DNA from 2 places in the Kribbella sp. DT2 genome. Region 2 is predicted to be linked to the other one. Evidence: riboswitches for the same ligand, from Rfam matches in the RefSeq annotation. Region 2 holds a riboswitch; the other holds the start of a gene.
What was found. A riboswitch is a leader RNA that binds a small molecule or an ion and turns the genes downstream of it on or off. The one in region 2 is predicted to bind ZMP and ZTP.
Positions count from the first base shown of each region.

Region 1: linked by a shared signal. The riboswitch ahead of ACLQ2O_RS26290 (bifunctional 5,10-methylenetetrahydrofolate dehydrogenase/5,10-methenyltetrahydrofolate cyclohydrolase) and the one ahead of ACLQ2O_RS26875 (glycine hydroxymethyltransferase) in region 2 are both predicted to bind ZMP and ZTP.

Region 1 covers NZ_JBNCLH010000006.1:359,679-369,077, forward strand. Annotated here, with positions in the region: gene ACLQ2O_RS26280 (ABC transporter permease) at 1-177, shown strand, start outside; gene ACLQ2O_RS26285 (beta-N-acetylglucosaminidase domain-containing protein) at 292-2,991, shown strand; ZMP/ZTP riboswitch at 2,997-3,094, shown strand; gene ACLQ2O_RS26290 (bifunctional 5,10-methylenetetrahydrofolate dehydrogenase/5,10-methenyltetrahydrofolate cyclohydrolase) at 3,125-4,006, shown strand; gene aroH (chorismate mutase) at 4,216-4,584, shown strand; gene ACLQ2O_RS26300 (prephenate dehydrogenase) at 4,581-5,717, shown strand; gene cmk ((d)CMP kinase) at 5,728-6,420, shown strand; gene ACLQ2O_RS26310 (lysophospholipid acyltransferase family protein) at 6,417-7,145, shown strand; gene der (ribosome biogenesis GTPase Der) at 7,138-8,517, shown strand; tRNA gene ACLQ2O_RS26320 (tRNA-Pro) at 8,588-8,661, shown strand; gene ACLQ2O_RS26325 (TetR/AcrR family transcriptional regulator) at 8,709-9,278, opposite strand; gene ACLQ2O_RS26330 (alpha/beta fold hydrolase) at 9,278-9,399, opposite strand, start outside.
Region 2 covers NZ_JBNCLH010000006.1:492,644-502,042, forward strand. Annotated here, with positions in the region: gene ACLQ2O_RS26870 (glycoside hydrolase family 9 protein) at 1-1,207, shown strand, start outside; gene ACLQ2O_RS26875 (glycine hydroxymethyltransferase) at 1,279-2,727, opposite strand; ZMP/ZTP riboswitch at 2,755-2,836, opposite strand; gene ACLQ2O_RS26880 (acyl-CoA dehydrogenase family protein) at 2,880-4,505, opposite strand; gene ACLQ2O_RS26885 (YhjD/YihY/BrkB family envelope integrity protein) at 4,524-5,786, shown strand; gene rsgA (ribosome small subunit-dependent GTPase A) at 6,004-7,068, shown strand; gene ACLQ2O_RS26895 (SDR family NAD(P)-dependent oxidoreductase) at 7,115-7,858, shown strand; gene ACLQ2O_RS26900 (GNAT family N-acetyltransferase) at 7,843-8,400, opposite strand.

The sequences.
Region 1 (9,399 bases), 130 kb from region 2:
ATGGTCGGCGTGACGGTCGGGCTGAGCGAGGGGGCGACGGTGATTCCGGCGTTCTCGCCGGTCGCCACCGCGCTCACCGCGGGCGGAGTGGTGCTGCTCGGGCTGCTCTCGATCATGCTGCCCACCCGCCGGGTGTTGCGCCACCGACCGGTGGACGCCATCGGCATCCGCGAGTGATCGGGCCGGGGTGATGCCATTGAAGTGTCCGGATCTGGGCAGTGCGTGCTCTTGACGAGCAGTTGTGCGCAGTGAATGACTGGTGGGGCACACCTTCCGCCCCAAGGAGTCGCCATGCGCCGCATCGGTCCAGCGGTGGCAGTTGCCGCCGCGCTCGCTCTCGCCGTCCAGCCCTTCGCCCTCTCCGCCCAAGCCGGCCCGACGCCTCCCGGCGCGGCGGCGACCACCAGCTCCGGCAAGGCATCGGTGAACCCCGAGCCTCAGCAGACCACCCCGCGGCGTGACGGCTTCGCCCTCGGCCGGACGGTCGGCCTGGTGCGCGGCCCGACCACCGACGCCGATGCCGAGCGGGTCGTCCGCGCGACGCTCGAGCGTGCGGGCGTCCGCACGGTCCGGGTCACCGACGGCGCCGATCCGCGGACCGACGTCACCGTCTGGCTCGGCGGGAACGATCGCGCGCTGCAGGACCTGGACGTCGCCCCGCCGGCCGGTCTCGCGGCCGAGGGGTATGTGCTTGCCGTAGGCACCTATCGTGGACGGCACCAGGTCGTCCTCGCCGGCGTCGACACCGACGGGACGTACTACGCCGCCCGCACGCTCGACCAGTTGGTGCGGGGCCGGCAGGTCGGCGGCACCGAGATCCGCGACTGGCCGACGATGCGGTACCGCGGGTCGATCGAGGGCTTCTACGGTACGCCGTGGTCGCAGGCCGATCGGCTCGACCATCTCGACTACCTCGGCGCGCACCGGATGAACACCTACGAGTACGCGCCGAAGGACGACCCGTACCACCGCGAGCAGTGGCGTGATCCGTACCCGGCGGACAAGCTCGCCGAGCTGGGGGAGTTGGTGAACAGGGCCCGAGGCAACAAGGTCGACTTCACCTTCGCGCTCTCGCCCGGGCTGTCGATCTGCTACACCGCCGACGCCGACTACCAGGCGCTGGTCGCGAAGTTCGAGGCGCTGTACGCGCTGGGTGCTCGGTCGTTCAACGTGCCGCTGGACGACATCGACTACAACACCTGGCACTGCGACGCGGACCGGGCCAAGTACGGCACGGGTGGTGGTGCGGCCGGTCAGGCGCAGAGTGAGCTGCTCAACCGGATCCAGCGCGAGTGGGTCGCGACGAAGCCTGGGGTCGCGCCGCTGCAGATGGTGCCGACCGAGTACTACAACGTCTCCGAGACGCCGTACAAGAAAGCTCTCCGCGAGCAGTTGGACGCGGCCGTTGTCGTGCACTGGACGGGGATCGGGGTGGTCCCGAAGACGATCACGGCCGCGCAGGCCGCCGAGGCGAAGGCCGTGTTCGGTCACGACATCCTGGTCTGGGACAACTATCCGGTCAACGACTACGCCGCCGGGCGGTTGCTGCTGGCCGACTACAGCGGTCGCGAACGCGGGATCGCCGATCACGTCGTGGGCGTGATCTCGAACCCGATGAACCAGGCCGCGGTCAGCAAGGTCGCGCTCTCCTCGTTCGCCGAGCTGGGCTGGAAGCCGGCCACGTACGACGAGCGCGCCGCGTGGGAACGCGCCCTCGCGGAGAGAGCGGGCGGGGATCGGCGGACGATCGAGGCCCTGAAGGTGTTCGCGGACCTGAACACGTACGACACGACGCTGCACCCGGAGTCGGCTCCTGAGTTGGCGGCGCGGATCGATGCGTTCTGGACGGCGTACGACGGTGAAAAAGATAGAGCGATTCGAAGACTCCTCCCGTACTTCCAGGCGGTGACTCGGGCTCCTGTGCAGATCCGGGCTGGGGTGGTTGATCCGGCGTTCGGTGACGAGGCGAAGGCTTGGCTGGATGCGACCGTCTTGTGGGGGCAGGCGCTCGAGGAGTCGCTCGGGTTGCTGGAGGCTCTCGACCACGGCGACGGCGCGGCGGCTTGGGCGAAGCGTCAGGAGATCGACAAGTTGACCGGCCAGGCGAAGGCGATCCGGGACGTACGGGAACCGCACTCCGGGACCTACCCGCGGATCGGCGAGGGCGTGGTCGACGTGTTCGTCGCCAAGGTCGGGCAGGTGCACGACGCGTGGATGGGGTTGCTGCCGGGGCGGACGGCGACGGCGAGCGTTCCGACGTACGCGGAGAACGTGCCGGGCCGGATGGTCGACGGGGACGAGTCGACGTTCTACTGGAGCAACCGTGCTCCGGCAGCGAACGACGAGATCCGGGTCGACCTCGGCGCGGTGCGGGAGATCGGTGCGATCGCCCTACTGATGGGGAAGGACGGGAGCCCGGACGACGTCATCCAGTCCGGGGCGTTGGAGTGGTCGGCGGATGGTCAGACGTGGACCGAGCTGACCCGCGCGACGACCGCCGAGGTCCGCGCGACGGCTCCGGCGGGGACGAAGGCTCGGTACGTGCGGTACCGGGCTTTGGCGGCCAATGCGTCCAACTGGTTGGTTGTCAGAGAGTTCTCTGTGCAGGTCACGGACGGGTCGGAGGTGGTGCTGACGGCGTCGGGTGGGCCGGCGCCTGCCGAGGGATCGGCGTTGGCGCGGGCTGTTGACGGGGATGTCGGTACGGCGTACGTGGCGGGTGCGGCGCCGGGGGAGGGTGACGTGCTGACTGTGACGGCGTCTTCTCCGGCTGTGGTGGATCGGGTGACCGTGTTGCAGCGGGCTGATGCGGCCGCGGCTGGTCGGGTGGAGGTGCACACCGCTGCTGGCTGGAGGGAGGTTGGTGTGGTGCGCTCGGCGTACGCGGCGCTGCGCGTGAGCGGTACGGTCGACGCCGTCCGCGTGCGGTGGACCGCCAGAGCGACGGCACCACAGGTCGCCGAGGTGATCCTTCACCGGGCGACTGGGTAAACTGGCCGGCGGGCCGCTACTGGCGTTCAGGTGGACCACCACCGGGGAACGGCCCGCCGGACTCTCGCAGGTTCGGCTGCAGCCGCGCGCCTGGGCAACGACGGATATTCGCCGACGCCCGAAGGAGCGCCCTATGACCACACCAGAGAACGCCGCCGACGCCCGGACCACCGCCAAGCCGATGATCGGTACCGACCTCGCCGCGGACATGGTGGCGCAGGCCGCCGTACGGGCGAAGAAGCTGCAGGACGAGACCGGCGTGCAGCCGTGCCTGGCGACCGTGCTGGTCGGTGACGATCCCGCGTCGGCGACGTACGTGCGGATGAAGCAGAACCGGAGCAAGAAGGCCGGTATCGGCTCGGTCAGCGTCACGCTGCCGGCGACGACCACCACCGACGAGCTGGTCGCGGAGCTGACCAGGCTGTCCGACGACTCGACCGTGCACGGGATCCTGCTGCAACACCCGGTGCCGGAGCAGATCGACGAGCGGGCAGCGTTCGAGGCGATCGCGCCGGGCAAGGACGTCGACGGCGTGACCATGCACTCGTTCGCGGCGATGGCCTTCGGCGAGCCCGGGTTCCGCTCGTGCACGCCCGGCGGGATCCTGCGGCTGCTGCAGGCGTACGACGTACCGCTGTCCGGTGCGCACGCGGTCGTCATCGGACGGAGCCCGATCCTGGGCAAGCCGGCCGGAATGTTGCTGCTGGCATCGAACGCGACCGTCACCTACACGCACTCGCGGACCGTGGACCTGCCGGCGCTGGTGCGCCAGGCCGACCTCGTGGTCGCCGCCGTCGGCAAGCCGAACTTCGTCCGCGGGGACTGGCTGAAGCCGGGCGCCGTGGTGGTCGATGCCGGGTACAACGAGGGCAACGTCGGCGACGTGCACGCCGAGGAGGCCGCCCGGGTCGCGAGCCTGCTGACGCCGGTGCCCGGTGGGGTCGGCCCGATGACGATTGCGCTCCTGCTGGAGCAGACCGTCGACGCGGCGGAAGCACAAACCGCCCGCAGCTGACACCGCGACCCCCTTGCGTCCGAAGAAGACGCATGCGTCCGAAGAACCCGAGGCTATAGCGCTCGGTTCTTCGGACGCAGCACGATTCTTCGGACGTCAGGGCCGGTGGCGAGACGGGTGAGCACCGCGCGGGCGGTCTGACCTAATGTTGAGACTGGTGTCCAGCGCCGAGGAGCGGTGCGGGACGTGGTGAGCTAGGAGGCAGGACAGTGGCGGTACGGGCGATCCGGGGTGCCACCCAGCTGGACGCGGACGAGCGGGAGCACCTGCTCGAGCGGACGGCCGAGCTGGTCCGGGCGGTGCTGCAGGCGAACGATCTCGCGTCGGAGGACCTGATCAGCATCCTGTTCACCGTCACGCCCGACCTGAGCTCGGAGTTTCCCGCGGTGGCCGGCCGGCAGATCGGGCTGACCGACGTACCGCTGATGTGCATGCAGGAGATCGCCGTCCCGCACGCGCTGCCGCGGGTGGTCCGGATGATGCTGCACACCGAGACACCGCGCTCGCGGGAGAAGATCCAGCACGTCTACCTGCACGGCGCCACCGCGCTGCGCCCGGACCTGACCGGCGCCCAGTGACAGACCCGCTGGCCCCGGCAACACCCGCGGCACCGGCGACCGCCTTACGCGGTCCCGTCCGCATCGTCGGCACCGGACTGATCGGTACGTCGATCGGCCTGGCGCTCGCGCGCCTCGGAGTCGTCGTCGAGCTGATCGACGGCGACCCCGACAACGCGCTGATGGCCGAACGCATCGGCGCGGGCTCGCGCCTGGTGCAGCTCGAGCCGCAGCTCGTCGTCGTCGCCGTACCGCCGGACCACGTCGGCACGGTGATCGCCGAGCAGCTGGAGCAGACCGACGCCGTCGTCACCGATGCCGCGAGCGTGAAGGGCAAGCCTCTCGCCGACGCCAAGGCGCTGACGCAGGCAGCCGGTCGGCCAGGCGACATCAGCAGGTACGTCGGCAGCCACCCGATGGCCGGCTCGGAGCGCAACGGCCCGCTGGCCGGTCGCGCGGATCTGTTCGAGGGCGCTACCTGGGCGATCACCCCGCACGGCACGAGCGACCCGGCCGCCGTCGAGCTCGTACGCCGGCTCGCCGAGGCCTGCGGCGCGCGGACCGTCGAGCTGTCGGTCCCGGACCACGACCTGGCCGTCGCCCGCGTCTCGCACCTGCCGCAGCTGATGTCGTCGCTGGCCGCGGGCACGCTCGTCGACGCGCCGGCCGAGCACTTGGAGCTGTCCGGCCAGGGCGTCCGCGACGTGACCCGGATCGCCGCGAGCGACCCGGGGATGTGGACCCAGATCGTGGCCGCGAACTCGCCCGCGCTGAGTGGTCTGCTGGAGCAGATCCGCGACGACCTCGACCGGCTGTTGATTGCCCTGAGCAAGGAAAAGCCTGGCTCCGGCCACGCCGACGACGAGGTGACGGCCGTACTGCGCCGTGGTGTTTCCGGCGCGGTCCGTGTCCCGGGCAAGCACGGCGCCCCGCACATCGAGCTCGTTCCCGTGCTGGTCACCATCCCCGACCGCCCGGGCCAGCTGGCCCGGTTGTTCGCCGACGCGGCCGCGTCCGGCGCCAACGTCGAGGACCTGCGGATCGACCACAGCCCGGGCCGCCCGGTCGGTGAGGTCGAGCTGGCGGTCAAACCGGCGTCGGTCGATCAGCTGGTCGAGGTACTGACCGAGCGTGGCTGGTCCGTGCACCGGTAATCTTCCGCCCATGATCATCGCTGTCGACGGCCCGAGCGGTTCCGGTAAATCGAGTACGGCCCGTGGAGTGGCCGCCAAACTGGGCCTGAAGTACCTGGACACCGGCGCGATGTACCGGGCGGTGACCTGGTCGGCGATGGAGGCCGGTCTCGACCTGACCGACACCGCCGCGGTCGCCGACCGGGCCCGCGCGGTCGAGCTGGGGATCAGCACCGACCCGCAGCTGGCGCACTTCACCGCCGACGGCGCCGACGTGACCGAGGCGATCCGCGACCCGCGGATCAGTGAGAACGTCAGCAGGATCGCCACCAACCTCGACGTACGGCACGAGCTGATCCGGCGGCAGCGGGAGATCATCGACGACGCCCAGCCCGGCGGGGGGATCGTGGTCGAGGGCCGGGACATCGCGACCGTGGTCGCCACCGACGCCGAGCTCAAGGTGCTGCTGACCGCCGACCAGGACGCCCGGATGGCCCGCCGCAAGGCCGAGCTGGCCGAGGGCGCGCTGACCGCGGAGCAGCTGCGCGACCAGATCGTCCGCCGCGACGCCGACGACGCCACCGTGTCCCAGTTCGAGGTCGCCTCGGACGGTGCGGTGACGATCGACTCCACCCACCTGTCCCTGGAGGAGGTCATCGACGTGATCAGCAGGCTCGCGAAGGAGGCCGAGGCCGCGCCGCCACGCGATCCGCGGGAGTCATGACAGCCGAACTGACCAGGCACCAGGAACTGCCCCGGACCGACGACCTGTCGTCGCTGCCGTACCGGCTCGGCGGAGTGATCCGTCACGTCGTCGGGCCGTACCTGCGCTGGCGCTACGACCTGACGATCCACCACGAGGAGCTCTTCCCGCGCAGAGGCCCGGTGCTGCTGGCGCCGAACCACGTCGGGCTCCTGGACGGACCGCTGCTGGGCGCCACCGCGCCGCGGATGCTGCACCAGCTCGGCAAGATCGAGGCGTTCGACGGGATGCAGGGCAAGTTCCTGCACCGGGCCGGGCAGATCCCGGTCGACCGTACGACGTACGACACGCTGGCGATCCGCAAGGCGATCAAGGTGCTGCGCGACGGCAACGTGATGAGCATCTACCCCGAGGGCACCCGGGGCCGGGGCGACTTCCGGCGGATCCGGGTCGGCGTGGCCTACCTGGCGATGGTCACCGGGGCGCCGATCCTGCCCGTTGCCCTGCTCGGCACCCGCCTGCCGGGCGGCAGTGTGGAGGCGTATCCCCCCAGGGGGAGCCGGGTCGACGTCGTGTACGGCGAACCTTTCACCGTGGAGCGCGTACCCTTTCCTCGGAGGCACACCGACGTACGGGCGGTGGCCGACCAGATCGGCGACGTCTTGCGGGCGCATGTCCAGGCCGCCGTCGCAGCCACCGGCCACCCGCTTCCGGGCAAGCCAGACCAGAAGGATCCTGATGAGTGACCTGCCCACCGGCTACGAGTACGACGCCGAGCCGTCGCACGACGACGACACCGGCCCCGTACCCGTCCTGGCGATCGTAGGCCGCCCCAACGTCGGCAAGTCGACGCTGGTGAACCGGATCATCGGCCGCCGTGAGGCGGTCGTCGAGGACACCCCGGGTGTCACTCGGGACCGTGTCTCGTACGACGCCGACTGGGCCGGCCGGGCCTTCACGGTCGTCGACACCGGCGGCTGGGACCCGGACGCGGTCGGGATGGCCGCGCTGGTGGCCGCCCAGGCCGAGATCGCGATCAACGCCGCCGACGCGGTGCTGTTCGTGGTCGACGCGACCGTGGGCATCACCGACGCCGACGAGGCCGTGGTCCGGGTGCTGCGCAAGTCCGGCAAGCCCGTCGTACTGGCCGCGAACAAGGTCGACGACCAGCGGGTCGAGGCCGAGGCGATGAACCTGTGGGGCCTCGGCATCGGCGAGCCGTTCCCGATCTCGGCGATGCACGGGCGGGGGACCGGCGACATGCTGGACGCCGTACTGGCCGCGCTGCCGGAGGCGCCGCCGGAGCGCGACCCCGAGACCGGGGGACCGCGCCGCGTCGCGGTCGTCGGCAAGCCGAACGTGGGCAAGTCCTCGCTGCTGAACAAGGTCGCCAAGGAGGACCGGGTCGTCGTCAGCGACGTGTCCGGTACGACGGTCGACCCGGTCGACGAGCTGATCACGCTCGGCGGCAAGCAGTGGCGCTTCATCGACACCGCCGGCATCCGGCGCAAGGTGAAGAACGTCCAGGGCCACGAGTACTACGCCAGCCTGCGGACCAACAGCGCGATCGAGCGCGCCGAGGTCGTCGTCGTGGTCGTCGACGCCTCCGAGCCGATGACCGAGCAGGACCTGCGGATCATGGACATGGTCGAGCAGGCCGGCAAGGCGCTCGTGATCGCCTACAACAAGTGGGACATGGTCGACGAGGACCGGCGTTACTACCTGGAGAAGGAGATCGACCGCGATCTCGTCCAGCTGCGCTGGGCCCCGCGGGTGAACATCAGCGCCCTGACCGGGCGGCACATGGAGAAGCTGGTCCCGGCCATCGAGGCGGCTCTGGACGGCTGGGAGACCCGCGTCCCGACCGGTCAGCTGAACGCGTTCCTCGGCCGGTTGGTTGCCGCGCACCCCCATCCGGTGCGGTCGGGCAAGCAGCCGAAGATCCTGTTCGGCACCCAGGCCACGACGATGCCGCCGACCTTCGCGATCTTCACCTCCGGGCAGATCGAGCCGTCGTACCAGCGGTTCATCGAGCGCCGGCTGCGGGAGGACTTCGGCTTCGTCGGCAGTCCGGTGGACGTCCAGATCCGGGCCCGTCAGAAGAAGGCGAAACGCTGATCGGCCCGGTGCCGAAACACCCCTGAGGATGGGGTAAGGTTTACCCCGGTCGGCCGCGAGGACGATCGTTCGGGCTGTGGCCTAGCCTGGTAAGGCGCTTGTCTGGGGGACAAGAGATCGCGAGTTCAAATCTCGCCAGCCCGACGAAGAAGCCCTGGTGAGAGTTCACTCTCACCAGGGCTTTCGGCTTTTCACGGCTCGAAGCTCGCGGCCATCCGGGCGAGTGCGTCGAGGCCGCCCGCGAGCTGGTCCGGGGTGAACGGGCCGATCAGCCGTGCTGCCGACAGCAGACCGATCGTCGCGCTCGACAGAGCGATCGCGAGGTGCTCGGGATCGACGTCGGCGGCGAGCATTCCCTGTGCCTGCAGGGCGCGCAGCCACTCGACGACCGACGCGTGGCGTGCGTGGTAGCGGCCGTCGGTGACGGTGCCGACGTGGGTGCCGAGCGTTCCGCGGTCGTCGAGGAAGGCGGCCGTCATCAACTGGTCCTCGAGCAGAGCCTGTACAGCGGCGCGGTAGGCGTCGCTGAGTCTTGGGAGCTCGGCTGCGGTCCTGGCTCTGAGGCGTTCCGTTCCGCGCTGCAGCAGCGCGTCGAGGATGGCGCGTTTGCTGTCGAACTCGAGATAGACCGCCCCCTTGCCGATCCCGGCCCGGGCAGCGACCCCGGCGACACTCATCGCGTCGAAGCCGCTGTCGAGCACGAGCGCCTCGGCGGCGTCCAGGATGCGCTCGCGGCGGTCCGGGACGAGTGGCCGCGGCATCAGCCGAGTCCGCGCAGAAAGTCGAGCACCGCCGGTACGACGAGGTCGGGCCGGTCGCGCTGCACCCAGTGCCCAGCGCCCGGGACGGTCAGCAGCGTCCCGCGGGGGAGGAGCTCCGCGG
Region 2 (9,399 bases):
CCGGCGGCTGAATCCCACGCTGCTGAAGGAGGCGCGGCACGGGCTCGACTGGCTGGACAAGATGTGGGACGAGCGGACGAAGACCCTCTACATCCAGGTCGGCGTCGGTACCGGGAACGTCGAGGGCACCTTCGTCGGCGACCACGACGTCTGGCGGCTGCCCGAGGTGGACGACTCGCTCTCCGCCCCGGGAGAGCGCTTCCTGAAGAACCGCCCGGTCTTCCGCGCCGCGGCGCCGGGCGAGCCGATCAGCCCGAACCTGGCCGGCCGGACGGCGGCCGCGTTCGCGCTCGCCGCGCAGGTCGAGCTGTCCCTGACGAAAGCCCGCCGGTACCTGGAGACGGCCGCGCAGATCTACGCCCAGGCGAAGACGACCGGGGTGAGTCAGCTGGTCACGTCGCTGCCGTTCGCGTTCTACCCGGAGAGCGCGTGGCGCGACGATCTCGAACTGGGTGCCGCCGAGCTCGCGCTGGCCGCGCAGAAGCTCCGCGACCCACGCGCCAGGACGTGGCTGCAAAGGGCGGACTACTGGGCCGGCCAGTACCTCGAGCACGAAGCGGGCGGCGACACCTTCAACCTGTACGACGTGAGCGCGCTCGCCCACGCCGACCTGATCCGCGCGGCACGGGCCGACCGCCGGATCGCGCTCTCCGGCGCTGATCGCTCGCCGCGGGTGGACGTGACCGCGGTGACGGCCGATCTTCGCGCGCAGCTGGAGATCGGCGTCCGGCGGGCGGCCGGCGAGCCCTTCGGGGCGGGAGCCCAGTACGACAACTTCGACGCCGTACCGCACGCCTTCGGCCTCGCGGCGACCGCGCGGCTCTACCGCTCCGTCACCGGCGACCGCCACTACGACAGCTTCGGTGCCCGCCAGCTGGACTGGAACTTCGGCGCGAACCCGTGGGGCGTGCCGTTCATGATCGGCGTCGGCGAGCCGATCGAACGCTGCCCGCACCACCAGATCGCGAATATCAAGAACCGGCCGCTGGTCGGTGCCGTCGTCAACGGTCCCAACTCCGCGGACCTCTTCGAGGAAGGCCTCGGCGACAACCTCGACGCCATGCGCCCCTGCCCGTCCAGCGGCGTCGACCGCTACGAACCCTTCACCGGCAAGGGCTCCCGGTACGTCGACGACGTGCGCTCCTGGCAGGCTTCGGAACCGGCCGACGACTTCGCCGCGATCGCGGTCTACGCGCTGAGCCTCTAGCGCCCCGGGTGGTCGGGACCGAAGAGCAGAGAGCGCGTGCTGCCCGGAGGCGGCACGCGCTCTCGGCACCCTCAGTTCAGGTCGAGGCCCGGGTAGAGCGGGTGCTTGTCGAGCAGCTCGGCGGAGGCCGCGCGGACCTTGTCGGCGACGCCGTCGGCGAGCACGTACTTCGCCTTCGACGCGGCACCGGCCGCCGTGGTGGTCGGGGTGACGCTCGACAGGACGTCGACCATCAGCTCGGCGACCTTGTCGAACTCGTCGCCGCCGAAGCCGCGGGTGGTGAGCGCCGGCGTGCCGATCCGGACGCCGGAGGTGTACCAGGCACCGTTCGGGTCACGCGGTACGGCGTTGCGGTTGGTGACGATGCCGGCGTCGAGCAGCGCCGACTCGGCCTGCCGGCCGGTGATCCCGTACGACGAGACGTCGAGCAGGACCAGGTGGTTCTCGGTGCCGTCGGTGACCAGCTTCACGCCACGCTTCATCAGGCCCTCGGCCAGCGTGACCGCGTTGTCGGCGACGTTCTGCGCGTAGGTCTTGAACTCCGGCTGCCGCGCCTCGGCCAGCGCGACGGCCTTGGCCGCCATCACCTGGCTGAGCGGGCCGCCGAGCACCATCGGGCACCCGCGGTCGACGGCGTCGGCGTACTCGGGCTGGCACAGCACCATGCCACCGCGCGGGCCGCGCAGCGACTTGTGCGTGGTGGTCGTGGTGACGTGCGCGTGCGGGACCGGGTCGAAGTCGCCGGTGAAGACCTTGCCCGCGACCAGACCGGCGAAGTGCGCCATGTCGACCATCAGCGTCGCGCCGACCTCGTCGGCGATCTCGCGCATCTTGGCGAAGTCGACCTTGCGCGGGTACGCCGAGTAGCCCGCGATCAGGATCAGCGGCTTGAACTCGCGCGCGGTCGCGGCGACCTTGTCGTAGTCCAGCAGCCCGGTCTCCGGGTCGGTGCCGTACGAGCTCTGGTGGAACATCTTGCCGGAGATGTTCGGGCGGAAGCCGTGCGTCAGGTGACCGCCGGCGTCCAGCGACATGCCGAGCATCTTCTGGTCACCGAGCGCCTTGCGCAGCTTGGCCCAGTCCTCGTCGGACAGGTCGTTGACGTGCTTGGCGCTCGCCTCGGCCAGCGCCGGGGACTCGATCCGGTTGGCCAGGATGGCCCAGAAGGCGACCAGGTTGGCGTCGATCCCGGAGTGCGGCTGGACGTAGGCGTGTGGCGCGTCGAACAGGGCCTTCGCGTGGTCCGCGGCGGCCTGCTCGACGATGTCGACGTTCTGGCAGCCGGCGTAGAAGCGGTGGCCGACGGTGCCCTCGGCGTACTTGTCGGACAGCCAGTTGCCCATCGTGAGCAGGGTGGCGGGGGAGGCGTAGTTCTCGCTCGCGATCAGCTTCAGCGAGGAGCGCTGGTCCTCCAGCTCGGAGCGGATGGCGCCGGCGACGGTCGGTTCGACCGCGCCGATGACCTCGAGAGCGTTGCGGTAGGCGGCCGACGCGGCGGTCGCGTCGAAGGGTTGAGTCATCGTCGTCTCTCCTGCGGTTGCACTCGGTCGCGGCACCCAGGCGCACGGTGCCGACGTCTTCTCGCTCCCCGGTGGTTCTCCACCTCACGCGCCAGTCGCGACGCGGTAACCCTAGCGTGTGACGGTCTTCGGCCGGGCAACTCCCTGCTCTGTCAGAAGATGCGATCGACGATCGCTCCGAACGGCGTCGTGCGGGGCAGCGTTCCGAACACTCCACCCCAGTCGCCCGCCAGTCGCGAGGCCACGAACGCGTCGGCCACCTCGGCTGTCGAGTAGCGGACCAGCAGCGACGCCTGCAGACAAGCAGCCATCCGTGCCGCCAGCCGTCGCGCACCGGCTTCGGCCTCGGTCGCGTCGGAGAGCGCTTCCAGTACGTCGGTCACCGCCGCGTCCAGCCGATGGTCGGCACCGCGCACCGCGCCGACCTCGGTCAGCCACGCCTGCAACGACTCGGGCTTGCGCAGGGCCCGCAGCACGTCGAGCGCGTTGACCGTGCCCGAGCCTTCCCAGATCGAGTTGAGCGGCGACTCGCGGAACAGCAGCGGCAGCCCCGACTCCTCGACGTACCCGTTGCCGCCCAGGCACTCCAGTGCCTCGGCGACCATCATCGGCGTCCGCTTGCAGACCCAGAACTTGGCCAGCGGCAGCGCGATCCGCCGGAACGCCTTGGCCTGCTCGTCACCCGCCTCGGACGCGTCGACCGCCGAAGCGAGCCGCATCGCGAGAGCGGTTGCTGCCTCGCTCTCGACCGCCAGGTCCGCCAGCACGTTGCGCATCGCGGGCTTGTCGCGGAGCAGGTCTCCGAAGGCACTCCGGTACGACGTGTGCCAGGTCGCCTCGACCAGCGCGCGCCGCATCAGCGCCGCCGACCCGAGCACGCAGTCCAGCCGGGTCGCGGCCACCATCTCGATGATCGTGCGCACTCCGGCGCCCTCGTCGCCGAGCCGGTACCCGACCGTGCCGCTGAACTCGACCTCGCTGGACGCGTTGGAGCGGTTGCCGAGCTTGTCCTTCAGCCGCTGCAGCGCGAAGACGTTCCGGTTGCCGTCAGCAAGCACCCTCGGCACGACGAAGCAGCTCAAACCCTCGGGCGCCTGGGCGAGCACGAGGAACACGTCGGCCTGCGGTGCCGAGCAGAACCACTTGTGCCCGGTCAGCAGGTACTCGTCACCGCTGCCGGTCGGCGTCGCCGTGGTCAGGTTCGCTCGGACGTCGGAGCCGCCCTGCTTCTCGGTCATCCCCATGCCCGCGAGCACGCCGGTCTTCTCGGCGACGGGCAGCCGGCGTACGTCGTACTGGGTGGAGGTGAGCTTCGGGATCCACTCGCTGCCGAGGGACTCGGAGGCGCGCAGCGCCGGTACGGCGGCGTACGTCATCGAGATCGGGCAGCCGTGGCCGGGCTCGACCTGGGACCACACGTAGAACCCGGCCGCGCGGGTCAGGTGCGGGGACGCCTTGTCGCTGGTCCACGGCGCGGCCTGGAGCCCGAAGCCGACGGCCTTGTCCATCAGCCAGTGCCACGACGGGTGGAAGTCCACCTCGTCGATCCGGTTCCCGTACCGATCGTGCGTCTTCAGGGCCGGCGAGTTCTGGTTCGCCGGGAGCGCGTGGGAGAGCGCTTCCTGCGTTCCCGCGAGCTCTCCGAGCTCCGCCAGCGCCGGATCTTTCGCCAGGTCCCCGTGCGGGCGCAGAGCGTCACCGAGGGAGGAGTCCTGCGTGAAGAAGTTCACTCCGTGGAGTGGGGGAGCCTGGTTCGTTGCAGCGTTTGGGTCCGCCATGTCAGTACGGTAAGCGGTATGGCACGCTCTGGGTCAGCGCGAGGCGGTGGGACGTCGGTCTCACTCGCCTGGTTGCGACGTATTCCCGCGACGACCTGGAAGCTGATCACCCAGACCGTCGGTACCTGTCTGCGCTACCGGGTCACCGGGCTGGCCGCCGAGGGAGCGTTCTTCGCGATCCTCTCGCTGCCGCCGCTGATCTTCGGGCTGGCCGGCTCGATCGGTTTCATCGCCTCGCGGTACTTCGAGGTCGAGACGATCGAGGACATCAAGATCCAGATCGCCGACCTGGCGGCCCGCGCGCTGACTGACGACTCGGTCAAGACCGTCATCGTGCCGACGCTGAACCAGGTGCTCAACGGCGGCCGGCCCGACGTGATCTCGATCGGTTTCGTGCTCGCGCTGTGGTCGGGCAGCCGGGCGCTCAACGTGTTCGTCGACACGATCACGATCATGTACGGGATGGGCGGCAAGCGCGGCATCGTCCGGACCCGGGCACTGTCGTTCAGCCTGTACTGCGCGGCGCTGGTGATCGGTGTCATCGTGCTGCCGCTGGTCCTGGCCGGCCCGGACGCGGTCGACGCGTTGCTGCCGCACCGGCTGGACTTCCTGCACCAGCTGTACTGGCCCGTCGTGACGATCCTGTCGGCGGGCTTCCTGAACACGCTGTACCACCTGTCGGTGCCGGTCCGGACGCCGTGGGTCTCGGACCTGCCCGGCTCGTTCCTGGCGTTGTCGATCTGGATCCTCGGCAGCTTCGTGCTGCGCTGGATCCTGCAGAGCACGGTCGGCGGTACGTCGATCTACGGGCCGCTGGCGGCGCCGATCGCCGTACTGATGTGGCTGTACATGACGGCGATCGCCGTACTGATCGGTGCCGCGCTGAACGCGGTCGTCGACCGGCTCTGGCCGCACAAGGCGCGCAAGGAAGAGCCGGTGATGAAGGCCGAGGCCGAGCCGCACCACGAGGAGCATCCGCTGACACCGGGCGAGCTGCGGCCTGAGGTGAAGCTTGCTCGGACCGTCGAGGCGATGTCGCCGGGGTCGCCTGTTGATCCGCCGGGGCACGAGGTGGGATATCCGTCGCACGACGGGCAGCCGGCGCCGGAGAAGCAGCCGGTGGTGGCCGAGGCGCCTGCTGTTGAGCCTCCTGCTGTTGAGCCTCCTGCTGTCGAAAACCCTGCTGCCGAGAAGCCTGCTGTTGAGAAGCCGGCGGCCGAGATGGCGACCGCCGAGCCCGACAAGGTTTCGCAGACGAACCGGTCCGAATCCACGCCGTAGTAATTCCGGTGCGGTGGGTCGCAAGTCGACCTACGCTTCTCCGTAGCGCGACAGTCCGCCGGGATCCGGCGGCAGGAACCCCTGAAGGGAGTTGAGACGACCATGAACTCCGATCTGGCCCACGAGGACCACCGAGCCGATGGGCCTGCTCTCTCCCACACTGTTCGGCCGCCGAGCTGATCTCCGCGGCCGGGCCTCCCGAAAGGTTCGTCGCACCATGTCAGCAACGCTCGAATCCCTCGGCCTGGACCAGCCCACGGCCGACTACCTCTCTGCTCTTCCGGGCCTGATCCACGGCCGCGTCATCCGGGTCGACAAAGGCCTGTCCACCGTTCTCACCGAGGACGGTCCCGTCCGCGCCAGCTGGTCCGGTGGCGTGCTCGCCGCCGTCGCCGAGGACTCCCAGTCGTCCCCGTGCACCGGCGACTGGGTCGGCCTGCGGCAGTGGCCCGACGACCGGATCACGCTCGAGGCGATCGCTCCACGCCGTACGGCGATCGTCCGCGCCGAGGTCGGCGGATCGTCCCGCGGCCAGGTGCTCGCCTCCAACGTCGACGTGATCGCCATCGTCGTCGGCCTGATCCCCGAGCCGAACATCGGCCGGATCGAACGCTTCCTCGCCCTGGCCTGGGAGAGCGGCGCGCAGCCGGTCGTCGTACTGACCAAGTCCGATCTCGTCGGCGACGCGGACTCGATCGCCGAGGACGTCGCCACGGCCGCGCCCGGTGCCGACGTAGTGGTCTGCAGCGCGACGACCGGCGAAGGGATCTCCGAGGTTCGCGGGTTGCTCGCCGGCAACGCGACGATGGCGCTGCTCGGCGTCAGTGGCGCGGGCAAGTCGTCGCTCGTCAACGCCCTGGCCGGCGTCGAGCTGCTCGACGTCCAGGCGATCCGCGAGGACGGCAAGGGGCGTCACACTTCCGTACGCCGTGAGCTGATCCTGCTGCCGCAGGGCGGCGTCGTGATCGACACACCTGGACTGCGGGGGATCGGGCTGCAGGAGTTCGGCGAGGGGCTGACCTCGGCGTTCCCGGACATCAGCGGGCTGGCGGAGCACTGCAAGTTCAAGGACTGCGTCCACCAGACCGAGCCCGGCTGCGCGGTGCAGAAAGCCCTTGCCGACGGCACCCTTCCGGTCCGCCGGTACGAGAGCTGGATCAAGCTGAAGCGCGAGGCCGCGTTCATGGCCCGGCGGACGGACGCCCGGCTGCGCGCGGAGGCGAAGAAGGAGTGGGCCCGGCAGACGAAGAACTACCGCAAGGACATCACGCCGCGGCAGTGAGTGATCCGGCCGAGTGTGCGATCGGGATCGGTGGAAGACTCGGGGTATGAGTCGATCGGTGCTGGTGACGGGAGCTTCCCGAGGAATCGGCGCGGCAACAGCGAAGGCTTTTGCCGCGGCCGGGGACCGGGTCGCGGTGCACTACGGCGCGTCGGCCTCGGCCGCCGCGGACGTGCTGAAGGAGCTGCCGGGGGAGGGGCACGTCGTCGTACAGGCTGAGCTGGCCGACCCCGACGCGATCCGCCGGATGGTCGACGAAGCCGCGGCGGCGCTCGGCGGGATCGACGTGCTGGTCAACAACGCGGCGGTGTACGCGCCGCATCCGATCCGGCGTACGTCGTACGAGGAATGGCAGCAGGCCTGGGCCGACACGCTCGGCGTGAACCTGATCGGCGCGGCCAACGCGTGCTGGTGCGCCGTCCAGCACATGAGCCGCGGCGGCCGCATCGTCAACGTCTCGTCCCGGGGAGCCTTCCGCGGCGAACCGAACCAACCGGCGTACGGCGTCAGCAAGGCCGGCCTGGTCTCGCTCTCCCAGTCCTTGGCCCGAGCCCTGGGCCCCGAGGGCATCGCCGTCACCGCGATCGCCCCCGGCTGGACCACCACCGACATGGCGGCAGAAGCCCTGGCCGGCGACGGCTACGAACGCCGCCGTATGGAGAGCCCGCTAGAACGAGTCGCAGCACCCGAAGAAGTCGCCGCAGCAATCCTCTATCTCGCCTCACCCGCCGCAGAGTTCGCCACCGGCACGGTCCTCGACTTCAACGGCGGCTCTCACCTCCGCATGTGAAGCGCGGCGAACTCCTCCGCGGTCATCCCGAACACGACCAGGTCCTGGTAGGCCCCCGCCAGAAACTCGTGGTCCCGCAGCTGCCCCTCCCGCTGAAACCCCAGCCGCTCCTGCAACGCGAGCGAAGCCTCGTTGTAGGCGTACACCCCAGCCTCGGCCTTGTGGTACCGCCGCTCCTCGAACATGAACCGCAACAACACCTTCACCGCATCACTGGCGTACCCGTTGCGCTGGTGCTCCCGCCCGATCGCGATCCCGTAACTGAACCGCCCCGCCCGCCGATCGGTGTCGTCGGTCGAACAGGCCCCCACCAACGTGTCCGTCTCCACGGCCTCGATCGCCAACTGCAGTTTGTCGTCAGCCTCTCCCCGCGTAGCCTGCTCCTCCGCCCAAGCCTGCATCCCGAACGCCGACCGAGGCACGTGCACCATGTCAGCGTTCCGCTGCACCTCACTGTCCTGGTCGAACCGCAAGAAGTCCGCCCAGTCCTCCGGCTCGATCGCCCGCAGCCGAACCCGCTCACCCACCCACACAGAGCCCATGCCCCAGGATTCAAACAGCCCCAAGGATCAACTTCCACGCAATAACCACGGGCCGGCCACGCGTCCGACGAGGTGCCCCATGGTTGAGCGCCCCCATCGGCCGGGGCGCAGAAGACGGTCATGTCGCCGAGGGCACACGGCCCAGCTTGCATGCCTACGGGGCCGCCCTGGCGGTACTCGGCCAGAACGATGGCGATGCCGGCACCGCTCACCAGGCCCTGCAGAGCCCCGCGCTCTCACCACCCGCTACATGCTGTTCCCGCCGCCCCGCGCTCTCACTACCTGCTACATGCCGTTCCCGCCGCCCCGCGCTCCCTCTCCCAGTCGAGTTTGTGCACCGGCCAGTCGCGCCTGTCTCACTTTGTGCACCCACCAGCCGTCCGGAGGCCACGAGTATGGCTGACCGGTGCACAGAGTCCCGCGAGCGCAGGGGGCGAGCGGCCGCGGGACGCGGGCCGTGGCGCGGGCGGGCGCGGACCGGCGGGCCGGTGGCCGGTTGACTTTGTGCACGGTCAGCCGTTTGAGGTGCCTGGAGATGGCCGGCTGGTGCACAAAGTGGCGACGGGGCCGGCGGGTGTGAGGCAGGCGGCAGTTGGTGCCCGGCAGTCGCGTGGTGGCACGAGGGCGCGGGGCGGTGTCAATGTCACCACCCTGACGGCCGAGTACACCTAGAGTCGGAGGCCTGCGTAGCTCCCGCCGGTTGAGCAACGCCCGCGACGCCGGTCGCGTCGTGGCTCCGCCAACTCCGCCGAGCGAAGCGATGGCGCCACCGGGCAAGGGCGCAGGGCGGTCGGCTCTGCGGCTGGGGAGGTGTCCCGTGGCTGAGCTCGCGGCGGTCGGTAGTACGGGAGGAGGGGCGCCGAGGTCGGCGACGGATCCCCGGGGCATCGGTAGCCGAACGCGCGCGGTGCGGGGGCGCGCGTGGGGGATGGATGGGGTGGGGGAGGTTGGCGATGCGGCCGGGCAGGTGTCTTGTGGTTGAGGTCGCGGCGGCCGGAG